DNA from 2 places in the Heyndrickxia sporothermodurans genome. Region 1 is predicted to be linked to the other one. Evidence: a T-box and tRNA genes for the amino acid it is inferred to sense, from the RefSeq annotation. Region 1 holds a T-box; the other holds one or more tRNA genes.
The links. A T-box is a leader RNA that pairs with one kind of tRNA and senses whether it is charged. The one in region 1 lies ahead of thrS (threonine--tRNA ligase), so its partner is inferred to be a tRNA-Thr.

Region 1 (10,518 bases):
ATCTATGAACTGCAACCACCGTTATCTCCTGAACAATTTTTCACGGATGGGATGCTGAATGTTTTTTTATACCGCCAATTAGGTCGTACACATTTTTTAAGATTAAAAAATTTATTTGCTGATCAAATGGTTGATAAACAGGAATATAAAGAAATTACTCGGACATTTCAAGAAGTGTATACAACTAGTGGAGATAATTTATTCCAAGATTCAGATGCTAACGATGCAAGTAAAATAGGAATGGACGAACAATTTATTTCTAGGTCTTCCACTAGTAAGATAAATATAGAAAACACCGACTTTGATTTTGAATTATTAATGGCGGGACTGAATGAGCTTATCATTCCAAAGAGTGCGATCACGAAACAGGTGAAAGCTGCTATCACTAACCTATCGTTTTTGTACAATATAAATGCTTTGGAAATGAAAAATTTATTGTTAAGTGCACTTAACGCAGAACAAGAGATTGATATTGAACAACTTCGAAAAGGGGCAAGAGATTGGTACCAATTAGAACATTCCCAACAATTACCTAAGCTTGTTGACCGATTACAACCCGTCCTCTACCGATCCAATATTGAGGAGACGAATACTCAGGAAGAAAAGTTGATTGTTTACTTAGAAACGATTTCACCAAGACAGCTTTTAATTGATATTTCTGATGGCAGTGAACCATCGAAATCCGATTTACAAGCGATAGAAGAGATTATGTTTCAACAACAACTTCCGCCGGGCGTCATAAATGTGCTCATTCAATATGTAATGCTTAAAACAGACATGAAACTTACTAAAAATTATTTAGAGAAGATTGCTTCCCACTGGTCAAGGAAAAAAGTGAAAACGGTCAAAGAAGCAATGGAATTGGCTAAAAATGAGCATAAACAATACCAGCAGTGGGCTGATAATAAAAATGACCGAAAAGAAAAACGGAAAAAACCGATACGTACGGAAAAAATTCCTGATTGGTTTAATGAAAAGGAGGATAAACCGGTAAATCAAGAGAATTCAGAGGATTTTAACGAAAAACTAAAACGGCTTGAAATGATAAAGCAACAATATAAAAAATAGGAGGTGAATCGAATGGAAAAAATCAATGATACATTAAAAAAATTGTCTATGCGAACAAATTTTAAACAGAGATATGAAGAAGAAAGAAATGAGATTTTAAAAAATGAAGATGTTCGCAAATTTCTATTGGAAAATGAAGGACGAATTACAAGTTCAATGATTAATAATAGTTTAATGAAATTGTATGAATTTATTTCTCAATCGAAAAATTGTCAAAAATGCCAAAGCTTAGATCAATGTATAAATATGATGCAAGGTTATGAACCTGAACTTATTTTAACCGGAAACTCCATTGATATAACGTACCGGCCTTGTCATCGGAAAGTTTATCATGATGAAAGAAAGAAAACCGAAAAATTAATTCAAAGCATCTATGTTCCTAAAGATATTTTAAAAGCTCGAATCGCTGACTTTGATTTTAATGCTAACACCCCGGGTAGAGCGATCGCGTTTGAATATGCAGAAAAGTTCGCTAGGGAATATGAACCGGGAAATAATATGAAGGGTTTATATTTATTTGGCAGCTTTGGGGTTGGGAAATCGTATTTATTAGCTGCTATTGCTAACCATTTAGCGGAAACGAAACAAATTTCTTCACTCATAGTCTATGTGCCGGAGTTTTTCAGAGAAATGAAACAATCGCTTGGGGATCATACTGTAAATGAAAAAATGGAAATGGTAAAAAAATCACCTATCCTTATGCTTGATGATATTGGGGCGGAAGTTATGTCAAGCTGGACTCGAGATGAAATATTAGGGTCTATTTTACAATTTCGTATGCAAGAAAATTTACCAACATTCTTTTCATCGAATTTTGATTTTGATGCTTTACTGCACCATCTTACTTATTCACAGCGCGGAGAAGAGGAGAAAATGAAAGCGGCACGAATTATGGAGCGGATTAAATATCTTTCTACGCCTGTACGTATCGATGGACCGAATCGGCGACACTAGAAAACAACCCTTTTTATTCATACCATACTTCTAAATTGTCCAAGCAATCCATATATATATAACATGGATAATTCCATGTCAGGGGGGATATGCTTGGATTTTATTTTTAAAGATTTGGAAGATGCAATTTGGCTTCATGAATATTTTATTAAAAGAAATAAGGCGGTTTGGTTTCACGAAACGACTTTTCAAAATCAAAAACAATATTTTATAACAATTGACGTCAAATTAATTTCGATTACTGATATACAAGAGGGAATTATACAATTTATTGTATTGAAAAAACGATTAGATTGGGTTCGTGATATTCTAGATGAGTATTTTTATTATAAAGAGGAGTCAGAGCAGAATAATATCCTTGATATCGTTATTGAAATGTTCAATGGTGAACGTAAGGAATTAACTAATATCACAGGTGTTATTAATGATGAAGAAATGATACAGAAGGCTATTTTTCCTTTGTTGGAACAACATGAATCGGTTTCATTCGATTCGCTGCTTAAATTTAGATTAAAAGCCTACTTCGAACGATTGATCCAATACGTTGAGATGGCAATTGATGAATATAAAATGGAACAAGAATATCAAGTATTTGTTCAAACGTTAAGGGATTATTTAGAGAAACGAGAACCGAAAATAAAAATTGTAAGAATTTATTTTGAAGGTTACGGGAAATTTTTTGATGAGCATTTTAAAGAAATTACGAAGAAAGAAATAGCCGAATTAATGGATCGAAGATTGTTAACTAACCATCCTATTTATATTGATTCTGTTACCATCGCACCGTTATTATCCATTGCGCCAACGAAGATTTATGTATATATTGATTCGGAGGAAAATGGCTTAATTCGTACAATCCAAAATATATTCGAAGAAAGAGTAATCCTTTTAAAAAAGGAGCATTTTGCGAAAGATAAGCAGCTTGTAATGAAAAATATGATTAATCGGTAATATCACTCTTGATTTTCTCTTGTGAACCGTCTATAATAACGTACATATTAGTAAAGTACGAATTGGTACTAGTAAATAGTTTAAATGTAATGATGAGGACAACAGTATTCCTTTACGGTTCCCAGAGAGGAAAGATTTGGTGAAACTTTCCAACACGAAATGAGTACTTACCACCTCTAAACTTCAACTGCGAAAGAGCATTCTATTAGTAGTTGACGGAACCATTCCGTTAAAAATGATCCGAAGTCATATCATATTTCTGATATGTAAACTAGGGTGGAACCACGTGTATATAGCTCGTCCCTTTCCAGGGACGAGTTTTTTATTTGTATAATTTTTTAACAAAAGGAGTGTAAAAAACATGTCTGACATGATTAAGATGACTTTTCCAGATGGTGCTGTTAAGGAGTTTCCATCCGGAACAACAACTGAAGATATTGCAGCATCCATTAGTCCAGGGTTAAAGAAAAAAGCAATTGCCGGGAAAGTAAATGAAAAATTAATTGATTTTCGTACTCCAATTACCGTTGATGGATCAATTGAAATAGTCACACCAGACCATAAAGATGCTCTAGAGGTGCTTCGCCACAGTACTGCCCATTTAATGGCACAAGCTGTAAGAAGAATATTCGGACATGTTAAATTAGGTGTTGGACCTGTTATTGAAGATGGTTTCTTCTATGATATGGACCTTGAAGTGTCTATTACCCCAGAAGATCTACAAAAAATAGAAAAAGAAATGAAGAAAATTATTAGTGAAAATCTCGAAATCGTTCGTAAAGAAGTTACTCGCGATGAAGCGAAAGAACTGTTTGCGGGTGACAAATATAAGCAGGAATTAATCGACGCGATACCTGCAGATGAGAAAGTAACAATCTATGAGCAAGGTGAATTCTTTGATCTTTGTCGTGGGGTTCACGTTCCATCGACAGGAAAAATTAAGGAATTTAAACTGCTAAGCATTGCTGGTGCTTACTGGCGCGGAAATAGCGATAATAAGATGCTCCAACGTGTATATGGAACAGCCTTCTTTAAGAAAGAAGATTTAGAACAACATTTAAAATTTTTAGAAGAAGCAAAAGAAAGAGATCACCGTAAAATCGGAAAAGAATTAAATTTATTTACGACTTCCCAAAAGGTTGGACAAGGTCTTCCACTATGGATGCCAAAAGGTGCAACCATTCGTCGGACTGTTGAACGTTATATCGTCGACAAGGAAGAGCGTCTAGGTTATGATCATGTATACACACCAATTATGGGCAGTGTCGATTTATATAAAACAAGCGGTCACTGGGATCATTACCAAGAGGACATGTTCCCGGTTATGGAAATGGACAATGAACAATTAGTGCTTCGTCCAATGAACTGCCCTCATCATATGATGATATATAAAAACGGCATTCATAGTTATCGCGAATTGCCAATTCGTATTGCGGAGCTAGGTACGATGCACCGTTATGAAATGTCAGGAGCACTTTCAGGATTACAGCGTGTTCGTGGAATGACATTGAATGATGCACATATTTTTGTTCGTCCTGATCAAATCAAAGAGGAATTCCAACGGGTAGTTGAATTAATTATTGCCGTATATAAAGACTTTGATATTACAGATTATTCATTCCGCCTATCGTATCGTGATCCTGAAGATAAAGAAAAATACTTCGATGATGATGAAATGTGGAACAAAGCCCAAAGTATGCTTAAAGAGGCTATGGATGGTTTAGGACTAGAATATTTTGAAGCAGATGGAGAAGCAGCTTTTTACGGACCTAAATTGGATGTACAAGTGCGGACAGCATTAGGTAAAGATGAAACACTTTCAACTGTTCAGCTTGATTTCTTATTGCCGGAGCGCTTTGACTTAACATATGTTGGTGAAGATGGAAAGCCGCACCGCCCGGTTGTTATTCACCGTGGAGTTGTATCAACAATGGAACGTTTTGTAGCCTACTTAATTGAGGAGTACAAAGGTGCGTTTCCAACTTGGTTAGCTCCGATACAAGCGGTTGTTATTCCTGTTTCACCGGATGTTCACTTTGATTATGCGAAACAAGTGGAAGAAAAGCTTCGTTCTGAAGGATTTAGAGTTGAGTTAGACTCGCGAAATGAAAAAATTGGTTACAAAATTCGTGAGCATCAAATGCAAAAAATTCCTTATATGCTTGTTGTGGGAGATAATGAAGTAAGTGAAAACGCAGTCAACGTACGTAGATACGGTGAACAGAAATCAGAAACAATTCCTTTCGAACAATTTATTGCTCATTTGAAAAATGAAGTAGTGAAATAAATTTCAAAAAAATGTTGCGGAAGAAATAAGATTTTGATAATATAAATGATGTTGCAAAAAGAAATCGTAATAATTATAAGCCATTGACATCAAATTGCGATGTATGATATATTATCTAAGGTAAATTGAATATTAGTTTGAGGAAAAGAAGAAGCACCCGCTTCTCGCCTGATTGACGCAAGATTGCAGTTGGCAGGTTTCGAAATTCATCACATTCTTAACTATTCATGCGAATGTAAAGTGCGGGTTCTTTTTAAGTCCCGTACTTTTTTAATGCTTGTGAAACCGATGTTAACTAAAAATTGTGTTCAAAACGGTATGTCGGCTTAATTCTTCACCCAAATGATGTATTCTATTAATAGCGATCGGCTTAAAGCCGGGTCTGTGCAAAAAAACCTTGGAGGTGGCTAATTATTAGCAAAGATATGATGGTTAACGATGGCATTCGTGCTCGAGAAGTTCGTCTTATTGGTCAAAATGGCGAGCAGCTAGGTGTTAAATCTCGAAATGAAGCAATTGAGATCGCATCACGAGTGAATCTTGATCTTGTACTTGTTGCTCCAAATGCAAAACCACCAGTAGCCAAAATTATGGACTATGGGAAATATCGATTTGAACAACAAAAGAAAGATAAAGAAGCACGTAAAAATCAAAAAGTTATCAACTTAAAAGAGGTTCGATTGAGCCCAACGATTGATGAACATGACTTTAATACAAAGCTTCGCAATGCCCGTAAGTTTCTCGAAAAGGGCGATAAAGTAAAAGCTTCTATTCGTTTTAAAGGTCGTGCAATTACACATAAAGAAATCGGTCAAAAAGTTCTTGATCGTTTCGCAAAGGAATGTGAAGACCTAGGTACGATTGAATCGAAACCAAAAATGGACGGTCGAAGTATGTTCTTAGTATTAGCACCAAAAACTGAAAAGTAATGTCTGAAGGAGGAAATATCCTATGCCAAAAATGAAAACTCACCGCGGCTCAGCAAAGCGTTTCAAAAGAACAGGTTCAGGTAAATTAAAACGTTCTCATGCTTACAGAAGCCATATGTTTGCTAATAAAACAGTTAAACAAAAACGTAAGCTTCGTAAAGCAACACTTGTTTCTAAAGGTGATTTTAAACGTATTCGTCATATGCTTGACAATCTTAAGTAATGAGCGATTTATATAGGAGGGAAATAATATGCCACGTGTAAAAGGCGGAATAGTTAGCCGCAGACGTCGTAAAAAAGTATTAAAATTAGCAAAAGGTTATTTCGGTTCAAAACATACATTATATAAAACAGCTAATGAGCAAGTAATGAAATCTTATATGTATGCTTATCGTGACCGTCGTCAGAAAAAACGCGACTTCCGTAAGCTTTGGATTACTCGTATCAATGCAGCTGCACGTATAAATGGTCTTTCTTACAGCCGTTTAATGCACGGACTAAAGCTTGCTGGTATTGAAGTAAACCGCAAAATGCTTGCTGATTTAGCTATTCATGATGAAAAAGCATTCACTGAACTTGCTAACCAAGCAAAAGCTCAATTTACAAAATAATGCTATTTTGAAAGTCATCCTCTTTGTGAAGGATGGCTTTTTTTGTTTGTCATAACATAACAATTTATTAAATATCTTTTAGTAAAGTGTCTACATCAAGAATGACAAGAAGAGAGTGGTGAGAAAAATGAATGAGCAATTATTAATGTTATTTTCATTTGTAGAAGGTAGTGCAGTATTGGCTCCTTTTATGTTTATTCTTTTTCATGTGCTTAGGCAATTTTTATTTATTCCAGTGGCCGTAGTTTGTATGGCAGGGGGAATATTATTCGGAAGTTTACTTGGTATTATTTATTCGTTAGCCGGATTAATGCTGCTTTCAGTCCTTTTCTATGGATGTATTAAGAAAATGCCGAAAACCTATGAAAAGCTATTAAAAATTAAATTAAAATGTTTTGGGCAGTATGCGAAGCTTACGATCGGGCAAATAGCTATCCTTCGTTTAATTCCTTTTTTTCATTATCATTTGCTAAATATTTGCTTGCTTGAAAGGAATCCTACATTTAAAAGTTATTTAAAAGGATCTTTTGTTACAAATATTCCACTCGTCGTGTTCTATACTGTTTTTGGACAGTTCATCTCCCGATTCACACCTTCACTGATTATAATTATCCTCATTGCATTGTCCATTCTGTTTTTTATATTAAGAGAAAAAGTGATTGTTATGAAATGGAAAGAATTTTTCCCTGGTACATAAAAAACTGCTGTAATATTCAGCAGTTTTCTTTATGTTTTCTAATAATTTCTTTGATAGGATTTTTCCAATCAATCACTGCATTCGGATATTTTAATTTAATTTCATTTTCCAAAAATAATAAGTCTTGATCGTTTAGTGCATTTAGTAATTGTAAATCATGCGGCCAAACAAAAATGGATAATACATTAGAGGATGTTTCTTTAGGTCCTAAATATTTTTCTCCTTCGAGTAAAACTCCTTTATATGTAATCAGAAAGTTTTTCCGAATATTTTCAGAGTCATCATAAAAAAAATAGCGCTTTCCATTATGTGCATGCTGTAATTTTCGCTTTGGATTACGTAGGTACTTAATAATTTTTGCAATAAAGTAAATCACTAAGGCAAGTATGGCAATTCTTATTAACCAAAGCATAATCTAAACCTCCAATTAATAATTACTACCTTTTGCATACGTGTATTACTTAAAAAGGATTCATCTTTTTTGATGCTTTCGTAAATTTTGTGAGAATAAACAATTGAACCGTTCCTTTCCGCTCCAGGCACTTGCTTTCCGCGGGGCTGGCGCTGAGCCTCCTCATCGCTTCGCTCTTGCGGGGTCTCATCTGTCCAGCTGATCCCGCAGGAGTCAAGTGCCTTCCGCTCCAATCCACTCTGTGCGTTTAAAATATTTAAAGTAACAATCTATTTTATGAAAAATATAGAGGTGAATTTTTGTATTTTTTTGATTTTATCTATTATAATAATTAGGGTACATACATATTAATATTGGAGGTTAATAGGATGGCAAAGCTTGATGAAACATTGACGATGCTCAAGGACTTAACGGATGCAAAGGGCATCGCGGGTAATGAAAAAGAAGCACGCGACGTAATGAAAAAATATATTGAACCGTTTTCAGATGAAATTACTGCAGATGGTCTAGGAAGTTTAATTGCTAAAAAAGTAGGAGATGAAAACGGTCCCAAAATTATGGTTGCTGGTCATTTAGACGAAGTTGGATTTATGGTAACCCAAGTTGATGACAAAGGATTTCTTCGATTCCAAACGGTCGGTGGCTGGTGGTCTCAAGTAATGCTTGCACAAAGAGTAACGATCGTTACAAGAAAAGGAGATCTTACTGGTGTCATCGGATCAAAACCACCACATGTCTTGTCTCCTGAAGCTAGGAAAAAGCCGTATGAAATTAAAGATATGTTTATTGATATCGGTGCTTCAAGCAAAGAAGAAGCTTTGGAATGGGGCGTACTTCCGGGGGATATGGTCGTTCCATACTTTGAATTTACCGTAATGAATAATGAAAAAATGCTTCTAGCAAAAGCGTGGGATAATCGTATTGGCTGTGCAATTGCAATTGATGTATTGAAAAATCTAAAGAACGAAAAGCATCCAAATATTGTTTACGGTGTCGGAAATGTTCAAGAAGAAGTTGGACTTCGCGGTGCAAAAACAGCCGCTATGAAAATTAAGCCTGATATTGGCTTTGGTGTCGATGTTGGAATTGCCGGCGATACACCAGGGATTACAGAAAAAGAAGCTTTAAGCAAAATGGGAGAAGGACCACAAATCATTTTATATGATGCATCAATGGTCTCTCATAAAGGTTTGCGCGATTTAGTTGTAGGGGTTGCAGAAGAATTAAGTATCCCATATCAATTCGATGCCATCCCAGGTGGAGGAACAGACGCAGGATCGATTCATTTAACAGCAAATGGAGTGCCATCACTTGCCATTACTATTGCAACACGTTATATTCACTCACATGCAGCCATGTTGCATCGTGATGATTATGAAAATACGGTGAAATTAATTACAGAAGTCATTAAACGTCTTGATCGTGAAACTGTGGATAAAATTACCTTTGAGTAATGATATAATAAAGGGCATAACCAAACGGATATGCCCTTTCCTATGTTTATTGCTTTAAGCCTTCTTCTAATGTCTCAAGCATCATATTCTTTTCTTGTTCATCCGCATGATTCCAAATTACTTCAAACAAAACACCTAAGCCGGGCAGCATTTTTTCTTCTCCTCTTTGAATCGCATCAACAATTGTATCCTTTAATTGTGCTTGGTCATTTCCGGATACATTATGAATAATGGCATTACGGAGATTTAAGTTCATTTTGTAGCACTCCTTTTATTATATTTCTTTAACATTTGCTATTAGCATGTCACGAATTAGAATGTTATATGTATATAAATTACGATATAATGAGATATTGATAAGTGAAGAGGAGAATACAAGTGAAATATATCGAGTCATTGAAAAATCCGCAAGTGAAACAGTGGAAAAAATTATTGACTAAAAAAGAACGTCAAAAAACGAATTCCTATTTAGTTGAAGGTTTCCATCTTGTTGAAGAAGCACTAAAATTTAAAGAGGACATCATTGAATTAATGTATAGTGAGGAAATCGAAATTCCTCAAGAATGGGATATTCATGGACTTCAAGTAACAAAAATTACTTCAGAAATTAGCAAAGCGATTTCGGATACAGAAACAGCCCAAGGCATTTTTGCCGTTTGTCAAATGAAAAATACTTCTGTTAATGAGTTGAATGGAAAATCATTTTTGCTATTGGATGCGGTCCAAGACCCAGGGAACATCGGAACGATGATCCGTACAGCAGATGCTGCTGGCTTGAATGCCGTTGTTTTAGGAGAAGGAACGGTTGATGCATATAATCCTAAAATCATTCGCTCTGCCCAAGGCAGCCATTTTCATATTAATATACTAACGGGACACCTGGATGAATGGATTAATAAGCTTCAACAAGAACAAATTCCTGTCTATGGAACGGCATTGGAAAACGGAATCCCTTTTAAACAAGTTCAGCCACAAGATTCTTTCGCGCTTATAGTTGGAAATGAAGGGAATGGGGTATCCAAACATTTATTAGAGTTAACAAAGCAAAATTTATATATCCCAATACACGGACAAGCAGAATCATTGAACGTTGCAGTAGCCGCTGGAATATTAATGTATTATTTAAAGAAATAAATTTGAATTTCATTTCACAAA
Region 2 (10,518 bases), on a different contig from region 1:
ATCTAAGCATGAAGCCCCCCTCAAGATGAGATTTCCCTTAGTTTATCTAAATAAGACCCCTGAAAGATGATCAGGTTGATAGGTTCGAGGTGGAAGTGTGGCGACACATGGAGCTGACGAATACTAATCGGTCGAAGACTTATCCTAATAAGAAAAGCGAAGGGCGCGCAGCTCTCTGGCGAAACTCACTGGAGCTTCTGGCGGAGAAGTCTGGAAGACTTCGACAGAAGAAGTGAAGTGACGCGAGCCGATAGCGCCCGCAGCTGGACAGGTTGATTCAACGTTATTACTGTTTCTCATTTATCTAGTTTTGAGGGAATAATTTTATTAAAAAACCCTTGAAATTTGGTTGAAAATCATTATAATAAATAATGTCTTAACCAAATGCTGCAAATGCAGTGAGGCAAAAAATATCCGGTAATTATGGCGAGAAGGTCACACCCGTTCCCATCCCGAACACGGAAGTTAAGCTTCTCAGCGCCGATGGTAGTTGGGGGCTCTCCCCCTGCAAGAGTAGGACGTTGCCGGGTTTATATTAATCCGCAGTAGCTCAGTGGTAGAGCTATCGGCTGTTAACCGATCGGTCGTAGGTTCGAATCCTACCTGCGGAGCCATTGCTTCCATAGCTCAGCAGGTAGAGCACTTCCATGGTAAGGAAGAGGTCACCGGTTCGAGCCCGGTTGGAAGCTTATAATATGAATTATGAGATTATCTTACATAGATTGGCCCGTTGGTCAAGCGGTTAAGACACCGCCCTTTCACGGCGGTAACACGGGTTCGAATCCCGTACGGGTCACCAACTTAGATTACATAAATGACATTGGAGGATTAGCTCAGCTGGGAGAGCACCTGCCTTACAAGCAGGGGGTCGGCGGTTCGATCCCGTCATCCTCCACCATATAAAAAATATAATAATAAGCCGGCCTAGCTCAATTGGTAGAGCAACTGACTTGTAATCAGTAGGTTGGGGGTTCAAGTCCTCTGGCCGGCACCATTCATTACGATTAGTAATGATATGGAGGGGTAGCGAAGTGGCTAAACGCGGCGGACTGTAAATCCGCTCCTTCGGGTTCGGCGGTTCGAATCCGTCCCCCTCCACCATTTTTATTAATATAATTTGATTAAAATGGACATAATAAGAATGTCCTTTTTTATTAGACTAAAATGTTTGCTTGTAGGGACTGACCAAAGCCCCGCACTTTTATTATTTCAATGGGCTATAGCCAAGTGGTAAGGCAACGGACTTTGACTCCGTCATTCGTTGGTTCGAATCCAGCTAGCCCAGCCATTGTTTAGAGCCATTAGCTCAGTCGGTAGAGCATCTGACTTTTAATCAGAGGGTCGAAGGTTCGAGTCCTTCATGGCTCATCAAATTTGCAAAAGTTTCCTTAAACCTTAGAGGTTTAAGGATTTTTTTTTGTGAAAAATATTTATAGAGAAACTTATAAGAGTTACAAACGTATAAACAATCGGTAAATTTTTATTAAATTCGATTGAGAGTAGAGGTTGTTAAATGATAGACATAATAAAGCTTTTAAGACAAGGTAATAAATCAGCAATGTTAGCGGCAATAGTCAATGCGGTTATTTCAATTATTAAGGGTATCGCTTTCTTTTTAACGGGCAATATTGCCATGTTTGCTGAAACGATGCACAGTTTAGGGGATGCTGCGAATCAATTTTTTGTATTTATTGGTTCCGCCTTAAGTAAGAAAGCCCCTACGGACCGATTTCCAAATGGTTTTGGTAGGGTTGTAAACTTAGTCCTTTTAGGTGCTGTTCTAATTGTTGGAATTATGTCTTATGAAACAATAAAGGAAGGATTTCATCATATTTTAAAACCAACTGCGTCAAAAGGTTTTGTCATAAATATCATTGTTTTAGGTGCAGCCGTATTACTTGAGAGTTTTGTTTTATTTAAGGCGATGAAGGAAATTCTTCATGAAGTCGGAGATGAAGCAAAAGGTCCCGCAATTTTCTTAAAGAGTGTTAAGTATTTAGGTAAGGCTAAGCCCGCAACGAAGCTTGTTTTTATGGAGGACACAGTTGCTACCGCAGGAGGACTTTTAGCCATCATTGCGGTAATAATTTCTCATTTTACATCGTTTCACCAAGCTGAAGGGATTGCCTCCGTTATAATTGGGATTATGATGTTCATTGTTGTTGGTAAAGTATTTTTAGATAATGCAGCGGGGGCTATCGGTGAAGCAGATGAGGAGATGGAGATGAAAATTGGTAATATCGTTATGGAGGATCCAAGTGTTAAAGATATTCAGGATATTACCGTTGTTAAAGAAGGGGAAGAACTACATGTCGAGGTAGAGATCGAAGTAGATCCAAGTTTAACTGTAGCTCAGGCCGATGATATTAAGGACCGTTTAGAGGAACGAATCATGGCCGAAAAGGGAATAGCTGATGTGATCATTGAGTTTGATGAAGATGATGGAGTGAATAATTGGGAGGAAGAGAAAAAAGAGGTTATAGACGAAAAGTAGAAATTAAACTGTCCTTGGAAATTAGTAATGAGTTTATCTTAGAGGTACAAAACGGTAAATCACAAAATCTTCACAGCATAATAAACAGTATATTTCACTGCTAAAAAGACTTAAAGATGTAAATATCTCTAAGTCTTTTTTCTCAGGTACCACAAGTGCATTAAATGTTAAAGCGAGTTTGAAATAAGCGGAGAAATTCCTCTTAATGAGGAAATAGCACTGAAATTAGGCTCCAATAGCCGGAATTTTTCCGCCTATTTACGCAAAAAACGTGAAAAAGAGGGATTTTGCATTGCATAATCGGAAAACTTCCGCTTATATAGCCCCGAAACATGCCCCATCCTGTATCTAACCGGAAAAACTCCGCTTATTAAATATCACTGCTTACTCAATTAGTACTTCTTATGTTTCAATAAAACCAAGTAAATTTCATTTAGACGCATTGCGGGGCTCAGCTCAACTAATCCTGAAGATGTCGCCCAGGCAAGTTCCCATTAAAAATTAATTCAACAATTATAATCACGTGTTAAACCACAAAAAAATCACACACTCTCCAATAATTATTTATATTCTGTGATTAAATCTGTGAATTAGGAAATGGTAAGCAATTGAAAATTCCTCAAAATCTGGATAAATCAATGTGAAATGCACTATGAATTATTTTGTTTGCAATCTGTTTAATATTTTGCACCTCTAAAGTAAACTCGTTAGGCATCTAGCGGGTAGTTTTTTCTGTAAACGGCCTTTTGTCTCTACTTTGAATAATGCATATATATACATGAATTTGTCGAGTTGAGTCAGAAGATTATGAAGTATTAAAATAGAGATAGATAGGGATTGAGGAGGTTTTACGATAATGGAAAAGAAAATTACTATACTAGGAGTTCCGATGGACTTAGGACAATCTCGCAGAGGGGTTAATATGGGACCTAGTGCGATTAGATATGCAGGTGTTGTGGAACGGCTAGAAAAGCTCGGTTATGTAGTGACTGATCAAGGGGACATTGAAATTGGTGCTGCAGAACGTTTGCATGATCCCGAAACGAATATGAAAAATTTGAAAGCGGTTGCGGACGCCAATGCTATTTTAGGCGAAAAGGTTGATGGAATTGTGGAAAAAGGAGAGTTTCCATTAATCTTTGGGGGAGACCATAGCATTGCAATTGGAACATTAGCAGGTGTCTCTAAACATTATAAAAACCTAGGCGTCATTTGGTATGATGCCCATGGAGATTTAAATATTGCTGATACATCTCCATCAGGAAATATTCACGGTATGCCGCTTGCTGCAAGTTTAGGCCACGGACATCCAACATTAACTGATATTGGCGGCTATGCTCCTAAAGTAAAACACGAAAATATCGTAATAATTGGGGCTAGAGATCTTGATAAAGGTGAAAAAGAGCTAATTAAAGACAAAAATATAAAAGTGTTTACTATGCATGAAATTGATAAACTTGGAATGACTAAAGTAATGGAAGAAGCCATTGACTATTTAAAAGATAAGACGGATGGCGTGCATTTGTCCTTGGATTTAGATGCACTGGATCCGAGCGATTGTCCGGGAGTGGGCACACCTGTACTTGGTGGCATCAGCTACCGTGAAAGCCATCTAGCAATGGAAATGCTGGCGGAATCGGGAATTATTACTTCTGCAGAATTTGTGGAAGTTAATCCGATATTGGATGAAAGAAATCGAACCGCAACAGTTGCAGTTGCATTAATGGGCTCTTTATTTGGAGAAAAACTATTATAACATTCATATGGGCAGTAGAATTTATTCTACTGCTTTTCTGCTTTATCACCTAACTACCACCATCAAACACTTCAAATCTAATTTTCATATCCATTTTTGTAAAAAAACAAACAACTATTGGTAAATATTTGTTAAGATAAAAATAAAAAATATTTTTTGAAACCTTTATGCTATTCATTCGTAACAATGTATAGCCGCTAGGGCGGGGGAATCTGAATGGAACTATTGGTTAAAAAAAGAATAAAACAAGTGTTAAAAGGGGACCAGAATGCTTACGGAGAGATAGTGGAAATTTATAAAGACAAAGTCCTTCAAATATGCTATCGAATGTTAGGTAACTTGCATGAAGCCGAGGATATTGCCCAAGAGGCTTTTATACGTGCATTTATTAATATTCATAGCTTTAAACAAGAAAGGAAATTTTCCACTTGGTTATACCGGATTGCTACTAATTTATGTATTGATCGCTTAAGAAAGAAGAAGCCTGATTTCTACTTGGACGCAGAGGTAGCAGGGACAGATGGCTTAACTATGTATTCGCAAATTGCAGCAACAGGAAAAGCACCTGATGTAGAAGTAATGGATTATGAATTACAAGAAACCATTCAATTTGCGATTCAGTCACTTCCTGAAAAATACCGATCGGTTATAGTATTGAAATATTTGGAAGATCTTTCGTTGAATGAAATTAGCCAAATCCTGGAATTGCCTTTAGGAACTGTGAAAACAAGAATCCACAGGGGACGTGAGGCTTTGAGAAAACAACTTCGAAATTTATAGAGAGGATGAGAACGAATTGAATACTTGTTCTGAAGAAATTATTCTCTTTATGCATGAATACATGGATGGCGATATATCCTCTGAGCATGAAACTATATTAAAAGAACATCTTCAAACATGTGCTGACTGCACAAGGCATTTTCAGGAACTAAAGAAAACAACTGCATTAATAAAAAGTACACCATTGATATGTGCTTCAAGTGATTTTACTGCAAAAGTAATGGCGAAATTACCCAAGGAGAAACGAAAAGTAGGAATAAAACGTTGGGTAACCAATCATCCATTCCTTGCTGCAGCTTCCTTGTTTATTATTCTAATGGGGGGAAGTATCCTCTCTATGTGGAATAACAATCAAGAATTTTCATTTACGAAAAAGCCGAATTTACAAGTAGAAAATCACACTGTTATTGTTCCAAAAGGTGAAACGGTTAAAGGTGATTTATTAGTTAAAAATGGTGATTTGCGAATAGAAGGTAAAGTAGACGGAAGTGTAACGGTTATTAATGGTGAGAAATACATGGCCTCAGCAGGTCGCGTAACTGGAGACATAAAAGAAATTAATGAAATGTTTGATTGGCTTTGGTTTCAAATAAAAATAGGTGCCGAAGAAATAGTAAGTTTTTTTAAGGAAGATAAGTAAAAAAAGAGAAACAAATAAAGACGTTTGTTTCTCTTTTTTGTGGTTTGTACTAATATGGTATAATATAATTTAGTACATATTTATAAAGCGGCTTTTTTTACGATATAAAATTAATGGAGGATCGGACATGCCGTTTGCAGACTTCAATTTTTTTGACTATATCTCTAATATTATTGACATTTTACTCGTATGGTACGTGATCTATAAGATATTAATGATCATACGCGGTACGAAGGCAGTACAAGTTTTAAAAGGGATCATTGTCATCCTTATTGTTAGGAACTTAAGTATCTTTCTAGGCTTAGGTACCTTAAATTGGATTATGGAGCAAGCCATTGATTGGGGATTTCTTGCCTTAATTATCATTTTCCAGCCGGAAATAAGGCGAGCGCTAGAACAATTGGGAAGAGGGAAGTTATTTTCCCGTGGAACGATGCATGAAGAAGAGGAGCAATCGAGAATTATTGATGCCATCGTTAAAGCGACAAGTTACATGGCGAAGCGAAGAATTGGTGCATTAATTTCGATTGAAAGGGAGACAGGTCTTAGTGATTATATAGAAACAGGGATTGCATTGAATTCCAAAATCTCTTCTGAATTACTAATAAACATTTTCATCCCTAATACACCTTTACATGATGGAGCTGTTATTTTACAGAAAGATCAAGTGGCTGCAGCTGCTTGTTACTTACCTTTGTCAGAAAGTCCATTCATCTCGAAGGAATTGGGAACGAGACATCGTGCTGCTCTTGGTATAAGTGAAGTAACAGACAGTTTAACGATCATTGTATCTGAAGAAACAGGAGCAATATCATTAACGAAAAATAGTGAACTTCACAGGGATTTAAAAATAGACCAATTCAAGGAGATGCTTGAAAAAGAATTTATGATATCAATGAACAAGCAAGCTTCCTCATCAATATGGAATTGGAGGGTGAAGAAGCGTGGATAAATTTATGGATAATAAATGGTTTATTCGAATCGTTGCATTGTTCTTAGCGTTATTGCTATATATATCAGTTAGTATTGAAAATGGTAACAAAGAAAAGGACACGAGACAAAAAAATGAAAATGATGTTGTTCAAAATATGCCTGTTGAAGTTATTTACGACCAGCAGAACTTTGTGGTGACAGGTGTTCCTGAAACGGTGGATGTAACCATTGATGGACCAAAGGGATTTGTACGAACAACAAAAAATCTAAAAAATTTCACTGTCTATATTGATTTAACTGATGCTGAACTTGGAAAACAGCGGGTTAAGCTAAAGCTTAAAGATCTATCAGATAAATTGACAGCTAAAATCTCTCCTGCATACGTTACTGTTACCGTTCAAGAGAAAGTGACGAAGGAATTTAGGGTAGATGCAGAATTTAATTCTAATTTATTAGCAAGTGGCTTTGAAGCTGAAACCCCTTCTGTTGAACCAAAAACAGTAAAAATAACTGGAGCAAAAGATGTGATTGATCAAATTACGTATGTAAAAGCGACAGTTGATTCAAAACGGGAAATTAGTTCGACAATTACAAGAGATGCTAAAGTACAAGTGTTAGACAAATCATTAAATAAGTTAAATGTAGATGTCGATCCGGAAACGGTAGAAGTGACCGTCCCGGTTAAAAATCCAAGTAAAACCGTTCCTATTACCGTAAATCCAATTGGGGATGAAAAGGAAGGAATTGTTATTAATAGCATCACGACGATACCAAAAAATATTAAAATTTATGGTAGAAGTGATGTGCTAAAATCAATTGATGCATTAAGTGTGGATGTAGATATTAGTAAATATGATAAAGATACAGAACTTGATGTTCCAATTAAAGTGCCAAAAGGTATAAATAAATTAGAACCAGAAATTGTAAAAGTCCGAATAAGTACTAGTGAGAAAAAAGAAGAAAAGACATTCAGCAATATTAAAGTAAGCAGTACGGGCTTACCTGATGACTACACGATGGAATTTTTATCGCCAAAAAATGGTGAAGTAGATTTAACGGTTAATGGTACAACCAAATCATTAAAAGATATTAGTGCGTCAAGTTTTGATATTCTTATGGATTTATCGGGTTTATCTCCAGGAGTACATGAAGTAAATCTAAAGGTTGATGGACCGAAGGATATAACATGGGAGCTGTCGAAGAAGAAAGCGAAAATTCGCTTAACGGAGAAAGAAAGTGGAGATATTTAATTTGTAATTATTGTATTTTTAGAAGGAGCGAATATTCAAATGGGTAAATATTTCGGTACAGATGGAGTAAGAGGAGTAGCCAATTCTGAGTTAACACCAGAATTAGCATTTAAATTAGGTCGTTATGGTGGATACGTGTTAACGAAAAATACGGAGCGTCCAAAAGTACTCATAGGTCGTGATACTCGTATATCTGGGCATATGCTTGAAGGAGCTTTAGTATCAGGGCTTTTATCAATTGGTGCTGAAGTTATGCGCTTAGGTGTCATTTCTACTCCAGGGGTTGCTTACCTTACAAAAGCTCTAGGTGCACAAGCTGGAGTTATGATCTCAGCCTCACACAACCCTGTCGCCGATAATGGCATCAAGTTTTTTGGATCCGATGGCTATAAGCTTTCAGATGAACAAGAAGCGGAGATTGAACAAATTCTTGATATGGAAGAAGATCAATTACCAAGACCTGTAGGTGGAGATCTTGGTGTTGTTAATGATTATTTCGAAGGCGGTCAGAAGTATTTACAGTTCCTTAAACAATCTGTAGACGAAGACTTTTCCGGTATTCATCTGGCACTAGATTGTGCGAACGGTGCAACCTCTTCATTGGCTACACATCTATTTGCTGATTTAGAAGCAGACATTTCTACGATGGGTGCATCTCCTAATGGCTTGAATATTAATAACGGTGTGGGTTCTACTCACCCTGAAAGCCTAGCAGCATTTGTGAAAGAAAAAGAAGCGGATGTTGGACTTGCTTTTGATGGGGACGGAGACCGAGTCATTGCCATTGATGAAAATGGTGAAGTTGTAGACGGAGATCAAATTATGTTCATCTGTGCTAAATATATGAAGAGTGAAGCACGACTTAAACAATCAACAGTTGTTTCTACAGTAATGAGTAATTTAGGCTTTCATAAAGGGCTAGAAGCATTAGGAATTAAGAGCATTCAAACAGCAGTTGGGGACAGATATGTCGTTGAAGAAATGAAAACGAATAGTTATAATCTTGGTGGCGAACAATCAGGACATATTATTTTCCTAGATTATAATACAACCGGCGATGGGTTATTAACAGGATTACAGCTCCTTAATATTATGAAAGCAACGAATAAACCATTATCAGAACTTGCTGGGGAAATGAAAAAGTATCCGCAAAAGCTCGTGAATATTCGTGTTCAAGATAAGTATCATGTAACAGATAATGAAAAAGTAAAAGCGGTTATTGAACAGGTAGAAAAAGAAATGGCCGGAAATGGTAGAATTCTTGTCCGTCCTTCCGGTACTGAGCCGTTAGTACGTGTTATGGCAGAAGCAGCTACTGAAGAAGCTTGTGAATCTTATGTTAATAGAATTGCAGAAGTTGTAAAAGAAGAAATGGGACTTTCAGAGGAATAAGTGGAATTATATGCATAAGGGGAACGTATACGAATCCTTATGCATATTTTTATTTTATAGCTGTTTTATTATACTTTTTTATTGACCTAAGTATTAATGTAGGATATGATTATCATGTTTTTACTTGCCAAAAGAGAAAAGGAGGATAGATGTTTAGAACGTTTTAAAAAGCGCCAGAACTAGACAACGAGCGGATACAATTGTCTAGTTGACGAGGAGAAGGTTTATCGAGAATTCGGCGGATACCTTCCGGCTGCCACACACAGTCGACGTCTTTTTCTTAAAACATCAGAGGTGACTCGGTGCACAAAGGGAAAAGAAATGTGAGAATTAGATAAGCTATTGGCTGTAGAAACGATTGTTTTGTCTAAAATCTTAACATTTTAAAATAATACAGAAATAAGGGGGCAAGTCTGCCCTCTGGCATCTTGCCCCCTTTATTTGGGAGGAAGATACAAATGTGTGGTATCGTTGGATATATTGGAAATCAAGATGCGAAAGAACTTTTATTAAAAGGCTTAGAAAAGCTTGAATATAGAGGATATGATTCTGCTGGGATCGCAGTAAAGAATGAGTCTGGAGTTCATGTTTTTAAGGAAAAGGGACGTATTGCGGATCTTCGTGAAGTCGTTGATACAGATGTAATGGGTCACATCGGAATCGGACACACACGTTGGGCGACACATGGAGTGCCAAGTAAAGAAAATGCACATCCACATCAAAGTGCAAGTACACGATTTACCCTTGTTCATAATGGTGTTATCGAAAACTATTCACTATTGCAGCAAGAGTATTTACAAGACGTTACGCTTAAAAGTGAAACAGATACGGAAATTATTGTGCAGTTAGTAGAAAAGTTTGTTGCTGATGGATTAAGTGTTGAGGAAGCTTTCAGAAAAACGTTAACTCTATTACATGGTTCCTATGCCCTTGCATTATTGGATACGGAAAATGAAGATACAATTTTTGTAGCGAAAAACAAAAGCCCACTATTAGTAGGTGTTGGAGAAGGCTTTAATGTTGTCGCGAGTGATGCAATGGCGATGATTCAAGTAACTGATCAATTTATTGAGTTAATGGATAAAGAAATGGTCATCGTGAAAAAGGACGAAATCATTATCCAAAACTTATTAGGTGAAAAGATTGCTAGAGAGCCTTATAAAGCACTAATCGATGCAAGCGATATCGAAAAGGGCACATACCCTCACTATATGTTGAAGGAAATCGATGAACAGCCACTTGTGATGAGAAAAATTATTCAAGCGTATCAAGA

Region 2: it has a tRNA-Thr gene. The T-box ahead of thrS (threonine--tRNA ligase) is inferred to sense a tRNA for this amino acid. The anticodon was not compared.

What each region holds. Positions count from the first base shown of each region.
Region 1 is NZ_NAZB01000008.1:120,800-131,317, forward strand. Features, by position in the region: gene B5V89_RS02360 (replication initiation and membrane attachment family protein) at 1-1,068, shown strand, start outside; gene dnaI (primosomal protein DnaI) at 1,081-2,022, shown strand; gene B5V89_RS02370 (putative sporulation protein YtxC) at 2,116-2,973, shown strand; T-box leader at 3,054-3,281, shown strand; gene thrS (threonine--tRNA ligase) at 3,335-5,260, shown strand; ribosomal protein L20 leader region at 5,400-5,538, shown strand; gene infC (translation initiation factor IF-3) at 5,689-6,189, shown strand; gene rpmI (50S ribosomal protein L35) at 6,212-6,412, shown strand; gene rplT (50S ribosomal protein L20) at 6,441-6,800, shown strand; gene B5V89_RS02395 (TVP38/TMEM64 family protein) at 6,928-7,497, shown strand; gene B5V89_RS02400 (sigma-w pathway protein ysdB) at 7,514-7,909, opposite strand; gene B5V89_RS02410 (M42 family metallopeptidase) at 8,278-9,363, shown strand; gene sspI (small acid-soluble spore protein SspI) at 9,410-9,619, opposite strand; gene B5V89_RS02420 (TrmH family RNA methyltransferase) at 9,742-10,497, shown strand.
Region 2 is NZ_NAZB01000052.1:30-10,547, forward strand. Features, by position in the region: partial or broken rRNA gene B5V89_RS17055 (23S ribosomal RNA) at 1-147, shown strand, start outside; rRNA gene rrf (5S ribosomal RNA) at 414-530, shown strand; tRNA gene B5V89_RS17065 (tRNA-Asn) at 540-614, shown strand; tRNA gene B5V89_RS17070 (tRNA-Thr) at 617-689, shown strand; tRNA gene B5V89_RS17075 (tRNA-Glu) at 725-799, shown strand; tRNA gene B5V89_RS17080 (tRNA-Val) at 823-898, shown strand; tRNA gene B5V89_RS17085 (tRNA-Thr) at 919-994, shown strand; tRNA gene B5V89_RS17090 (tRNA-Tyr) at 1,018-1,101, shown strand; tRNA gene B5V89_RS17095 (tRNA-Gln) at 1,214-1,288, shown strand; tRNA gene B5V89_RS17100 (tRNA-Lys) at 1,296-1,368, shown strand; gene B5V89_RS17105 (cation diffusion facilitator family transporter) at 1,514-2,494, shown strand; gene rocF (arginase) at 3,351-4,250, shown strand; gene sigW (RNA polymerase sigma factor SigW) at 4,467-5,030, shown strand; gene B5V89_RS17120 (anti-sigma factor family protein) at 5,047-5,670, shown strand; gene cdaA (diadenylate cyclase CdaA) at 5,798-6,622, shown strand; gene B5V89_RS17130 (CdaR family protein) at 6,615-7,853, shown strand; gene glmM (phosphoglucosamine mutase) at 7,893-9,245, shown strand; gene glmS (glutamine--fructose-6-phosphate transaminase (isomerizing)) at 9,704-10,518, shown strand, end outside.